2 regions of the Kluyvera fluvialis genome follow, and region 1 is predicted to be linked to the other one. Evidence: riboswitches for the same ligand, from Rfam matches in the RefSeq annotation. Region 1 holds a riboswitch; the other holds the start of a gene.

Region 1 (3,149 bases):
AAGTTGGCGGCATCGTCCATACGGGCGCTGACCATACCAATAGCGCGGTATTTTTGATGCTTATAGCCCACCATAGAGTCGAGGGTATTCACCGCTTTGTAGGCCATCGCCAGCGGCGCGCCGCCAAGTAACAGGAAAAACAGCGGGGCGATAATGCCATCGACGGTGTTTTCTGCCACGGTTTCTACCACCGCGCGGTTGATTTGCGCAGGCTGAAGCTGCGAGGTGTCGCGCCCGACAATCCACGACAGCTTAATGCGGCTTTCGGCAAGGTCGCCCGCGCGCAGCGGTTTCTCAACCTCCTGTGCCGATTGCGCCAGGCAGCGACCGGCAAGCACAGTAAAAATCAACCAGGCGTTGACGCCCCAGCCCAGCCACGGGTGAATGCGGGCGGCAAGCGCTAAAACGCCCCAGGTAACGCCATAAGTTATCCCGACCACCACCAGCCACATTACGCCGCCGCCGATGCGCAGCGCGCGCTCGGTGCGGCAAAGGCGGCGTACCACGCGCTGCACGGCGTTAATCAAGTTGCCTATCCAGCGTACCGGATGCGGCCAGTTTGGCGGGTCGCCAATCAGCACATCCAGCATCCACGCCACACACCAAATGAGCAGCGTCATAGCGCGCTCCTGGCGGCAGCAAACCAGTGGTTGAGCATGGAGGGGCGCTGGGCGAAGTGAAGGTGTAAATAGCTGGCGAAGGTATTACCGCGCTGCCAGCCGCCTTGCCATTGCTGGAGTACCGCGCCATCGCGTGTTTTGCGACACGCCATCACCGCCGCATCCTGCGGAGTGAAATCCGAGTAGTGAAATTCATGCCCGCGCAATATTTCGCCGGGCGCGGCAAGTAGCGTTTGCCGCTCGGCCTGCGCTTCGCAATAGCCAAAACGGGTCAGACGTGTGCCCATTTTGCTCTGGCCTGGCAAAATATCCGCCATTTGATGCACCTGACCATCGGCGTCCTGCAACGTGCTGCCGAGATACATCAGCCCGCCGCATTCCGCGTAAATGGCTACGCCGCGCTGATGTGCCGCGCGTAGCTGCGCCAGCATCGTTTCATTTGCCGCCAGCGCCTGTGCATGTAGCTCTGGATAACCGCCGCCCAGCCACACCATTTGGCATGGCGGCAGCAGGTGGTCGTGTAATGGGCTAAAACGCACAATCTCCACGCCCGCCCGCGCCAGCAGCGCCAGGTTATCTGGATAGTAAAAGTTAAATGCTTCGTCGTCGGCGAGCGCCAGCGTAAGTCCCGCGCCGGATTGCGGCATCGGCGGCAAGTTGCCTTCAGGCATGTGCGCCAATTCGGTGAGCGCCAGCAGGCGTTCGATATCGAGTGTGCGTTCCAGCATGGCGGCAAAGTCCTGCCACGGCTGGCGGTTAAGCGCAGATTCGCGCGCCATTACCAGCCCCAGATGGCGCTCCGGTAACGCAACGCCCGCCGCACGCGGCACATAGCCCAATACCGGCAGCCCGCAATAGCGGGTAATCGCGCTTTTCAGCAGTTGGAAGTGGCTTTCGCTGTTGACGCGATTGACTATCACCCCCGCAATATTCAGGCTGGGGTCGAAGTGCTGGAACCCCATCACCGTCGCAGCAATCGAGGTAGACACCGCTTTGCCATCCACCAGCAAAATGACCGGGCAACCGAGCTGTTTTGCCATCGCGGCGGTGCTGCAATAGTTGGGATCAGTGCCGTAGCCGTCGTACAGGCCCATCACGCCTTCAATAACGGCGATATCGGCCTGCTGCATATGTTCGCTAAACAGGGCGTTAAGGGTCGAGGTGGGCAGCATAAAGCTGTCGAGATTGCGGGAAGCCACACCGCACAGGGCGGTATGCCAGCCAGTGTCGAGGTAATCGGGGCCGACTTTATAAGGCTGCACGCGCAGGCCGCTCTGCTGAAGCAGGGTGAGCAAGCCGAGCGTGACGGTGGTTTTGCCACAGCCGCTACCGGTTCCTGCAAGAATAAATGCGTGCTGTCTGGCTGCCATACCCTGCCCCTATTCATTGGGTATAGCTATACGTGTGCCCAGTCAGAAGACTGTGCGACGCAAAGCAACCCACTTCCCACCGAAGTTGTTGATAATCACCGACAGGCAGGTCTTCTGGCTTAGCGTCATCCTCGCCCGCCCTTCCCGATCTGGCGATCAGTGGTGTTTACGGGGTTGTCAGCATCACAGCAGCGGGGGCTGCGGAGGATTTATCCACCTTTGCGGATGCACCTCCTTCCCTGGCATATCACTATGCCGAACCTGTTGGCTCTGATTTTGTCTCTATGCCGACATCTTACGCCCGCATAAAATAAAAGCAGGTTACTCTAGCGCGGTGGTTAAAGTATTTCGTTGCGCTATGACAATACCGATATATTTATTCATCACAGTTGATATTTTGTTCGTTTAACTCACCACAAGGCATAAAAATAATGAGTGTGGCGCGCTGCCCTGCCTCTTGCGGGGAGCTGATTCAGGGCTGGATTCTGGGTAGTGAGAAGCTGATCTCTTGCCCCATTGAGTGGTACAGCACAGTGGAAGTTTGCAATGCTACACCGCTACCCAACGAGCGCCCACTGACGCGCGCGATGGTCAACGCCCTGCTGGCGCATTACGGTTATCCGCTGGCGCTAAGCCAGACGCTGCGCATTACGGTGCACTCGACGATTCCGCTGGCCAAAGGGATGGCGAGCAGCACCGCCGATATTGCGGCCACGGCGGTGGCGGCGGCTGCGCATTTAGGTCATTCACTGCGTGAGTCTGAATTAGCCGCGCTGTGCGTTTCGCTGGAGCCAACCGACAGCACGCTGTTCCGCTCGCTGACGCTGTTTGACCACCACCATGCGCAAACGCAAATTGCCTGTGCGCCGTCGCCCGCCTTTGACCTGCTGGTGCTGGAAAGCCCCGTGATATTGCGCACCGCCGATTATCATCGTCAGCCGAGAGAGGCCGCGCTACAGGCTAACGCGGCGCTATTACAACAGGCATGGGAAAAGGTGCAGTTAGCCTGTACCCGCCATAGCCCTACGTTGATGGGCGAGGCCGCCACGCTGAGCGCCATCGCCAGCCAGACGCTGCTGCCGAAGCCCGGTTTTGATACGCTGCTCGCGCTGGTAGAATCGTGTGATTTATACGGGTTAAACGTGGCGCACAGCGGCAG
Region 2 (3,149 bases), 1.2 Mb from region 1:
CGTGGTTCAGAAGGTGTAGCTGCCAGACAAGGTGTATTCCCGTCCTGCAGTTTGGTAGCCATAAACTGTCTCGTAATCTTTATCGAACAGGTTGGCTATTTTACCACGAACTGTCAGGTGTGAGGTGATCGGATATGAAGCCGATACATCAACGGTGCTGTAACTCGGTAAAACCTGCTGCGTTGGATTGTACTGCGACGTGTTGTTATCGTAGCGCTTACCGTAGTATTGCCACGACACATCCATATCAACATTAAACATTGACCAATCGAGCTGATATTTCGCCTGACGTTTTGAACGGCGCGCCAGCACTTCACCGTTATCATCATTGCGTGGGTCGATATACTGCAACGTCACACGATGGCTGAAGATGCCAGTATCCACACTCCCTGTCCATTCCACACCTTTAATCGTGGCGGAGTTGATGTTGTCATACTCACCCGCCCAGGTTACCGGATCAGAATAGTAGGTAATAAGGTTGCTTATCTTGTAATGGTAAGCCGACAGACGCCAGTCCAGCGGGCCCGTTAATCCTTCAAGCCCAGCTTCCCACTGCTTTGACTCTTCCGGTTTCAGGTTCGGGTTAGAATTGATGCCGAAGCGGGTTGAGCCGAACTGCTGACCCAGAGACGGAGCCAGGAAGCCCGTGCCGTAGGAGAGCGTCGCGCGATAGTTTTCGACAAACGCCCAGCCTGCGGTTGTCTGCCAGGTGCCATGCCAGCCAAACTGCTCATCGTGGTCTTCACGGCCAGATGCTTCGAGCGTAACAGTACCGAACTGCTGCTGCCCAGTTAAATACAGCCCAGTGTTGTCACGTTTATAGCTATCCGACATCGTCGTACTGGATGACGTTAAACGCTGTTGCTGCCAGTCCACACCCGCGCTAATAGACCCCTGCCCAACCTGAACGTTGTTACCCCATTGCAGGTTACGCTGCGTCATATTATCCAGCGTAGTGCCATCGTTATAGCGGCCGTAGATACTGCTGTAGTTGTAGTCCTTTACCTTCTGGTAGCTTGCAATTAGCTGCGAAGAGTAAATTCCTGAATTAAATTGCAGCCCGGTATCCCAGGATTGGTTATAGAGTTGTTCTTCGTCAGCGCTATAGTTTTTAGACGTCGGCGGGCTGCCCAGATCATAATCAGAGTTGTTGGTATAGCTATGCCCACGGAAAAAGCCGGACAAGCTGTCATTAAATTTATGCTCCAGGCTACCCCAGAAGGTCTTATTGCGAAAACCGTCACGATCGCTGTCGTGATCCCAGCTTGAACCCGGCTGGACGTTAAAACCTTTAGTGCTTTCATAGGAGCCTGCAACGGTTGCTACCGTGTCGCCAAAACGCTGACGCAGCGTACCATCATAATGCTGGTAGCCTTTCGACCCCATTCCGGCATCAATTTTTGACTCGTCGTTGTCGGAGCGCGTAATAACGTTAATGACCCCGCCCATCGCACCAGAGCCATAAATTGCCGAGCGAGGCCCGCGGATATATTCCACGCGCTGCACTAAAGAAAGCGGAATTTGATTCAAGTCTGGCGTATTGGAAATGCCAGGACGGCTCATCGGGATACCGTCAACCAGTACCAGCACCTGGCGCGTTTCCGTGCCACGAATAAAGAGAGAAGAAGACTGCCCCATACCGCCATATTGCGCGATATCGACGCCAGGTAAACGACGCATAACGTCGTTCAGATTCTTCGCCTGCCAGCGATTGATCTCCTCGCGCGTAACCACATCCGTTGGCGCTAATACAGTATCAACCGGTTGTTGAAAACGGTTGGCGGTCACCACCAGCGTGTCTAAATTGCTATTTTGCGCCCAGCCGGAAAATGCTGTGACGGATAACGCCGTCATCAGCGAAGCTTTTTTAATCATTTTTCAAAGCATCCGAAACATAAAAAAGGATGCCGCAGGTTTTATCCGTAGTTCGCGACGATAAAACCTTAAGCGACGTAATCCGGCAGGTCTTCGGGCTTGGAGGCTGTTTAAAATCATGATGACTTCCCACGGCACGCCGCAGTGTCTGCACCAGGTGCGCTCATGATTTACCTTCCTTACCGCTGCGCGTCAGCCCCAGATTTACACTGGGTTCCCTTTTAACTCACAGGACCGGGGCACAAATGCTACATTTAGTTACATATAGATGTCCAGACTGCTATTTATCATTTTCGCTGACATCGACACTGGACATCCCCTGAGCAAGCCCTACAATCCTCGCGTACTTTTATTATTCAGGATGCATAATGACCCCCGAACACCTCCCAACCGAACAGTACGACGCTCAGCTCGCCGAGAAAGTCACTCGCCTGCAAACGATGATGACGCCGTTTAGCGCACCCGCGCCGGAGGTGTTTCGCTCACCGATCAGCCACTACCGGATGCGCGCAGAATTCCGCATCTGGCATGACGGCGATGACCTGTACCACATCATGTTCGACCAGCAGACCAAGAGCCGCATTCGCGTTGACACATTCCCGGCTGCCAGCGAACTTATCAACGCGCTGATGACCGCCATGCTCGACGGAGTGCGCGACAATCATAGCCTGCGCCATAAGCTGTTCCAGATTGACTACCTCACCACCTTGAGCAACCAGGCGGTGGTATCGCTGCTGTACCATAAAAAGCTGGATGACGCCTGGCGCGAGCAGGCCGAAGCCTTGCGTGACGCTCTGCGCGCGCAGGGTTTCAACGTGCACCTGATTGGCCGCGCAACCAAAACGAAAATCGCGCTGGACCAGGACTATATCGACGAGTGTCTGCCGGTTGCGGGTACAGAGATGATTTACCGCCAGGTTGAAAACAGCTTCACCCAGCCAAACGCGGCGATGAACATCCAGATGCTCGAATGGGCGCTCAACGTCACGCAGAACTCACGCGGCGACCTGCTGGAGCTGTACTGCGGTAACGGCAACTTCTCACTGGCGCTGGCGCGTAACTTCGAGCGCGTACTGGCGACCGAAATTGCCAAACCGTCGGTGGCAGCGGCGCAATACAACATTGCGGCTAACCACATCGACAACGTGCAGATAATCCGCATGGCGGCGGAAGAGTTTACTCAGGCAATGAACGGGGTGCGGGAATTTAACCGCTTGCAGGGAATTGATTTGAAAAGCTATCAGTGTAAGACAATTTTTGTCGATCCACCGCGT

What was found. Region 1 has a riboswitch for cobalamin ahead of AC6I4B_RS04795 (cobyrinic acid a,c-diamide synthase CobB). Riboswitches for the same ligand answer to the same signal wherever they lie in the genome.
Region 2: it holds a riboswitch for cobalamin, as region 1 does, so the genes downstream of both, btuB (TonB-dependent vitamin B12 receptor BtuB) here and AC6I4B_RS04795 (cobyrinic acid a,c-diamide synthase CobB) in region 1, are expected to answer to the same signal.

Annotation. Positions count from the first base shown of each region.
Region 1 is NZ_AP046142.1:997,398-1,000,546, reverse strand. Features, by position in the region: gene cbiB (adenosylcobinamide-phosphate synthase CbiB) at 1-620, opposite strand, end outside; gene AC6I4B_RS04795 (cobyrinic acid a,c-diamide synthase CobB) at 617-1,990, opposite strand; cobalamin riboswitch at 2,078-2,270, opposite strand; gene AC6I4B_RS04790 (L-threonine kinase) at 2,422-3,149, shown strand, end outside.
Region 2 is NZ_AP046142.1:4,777,151-4,780,299, forward strand. Features, by position in the region: gene murI (glutamate racemase) at 1-62, opposite strand, end outside; gene btuB (TonB-dependent vitamin B12 receptor BtuB) at 7-1,875, opposite strand; cobalamin riboswitch at 1,943-2,129, opposite strand; gene trmA (tRNA (uridine(54)-C5)-methyltransferase TrmA) at 2,244-3,149, shown strand, end outside.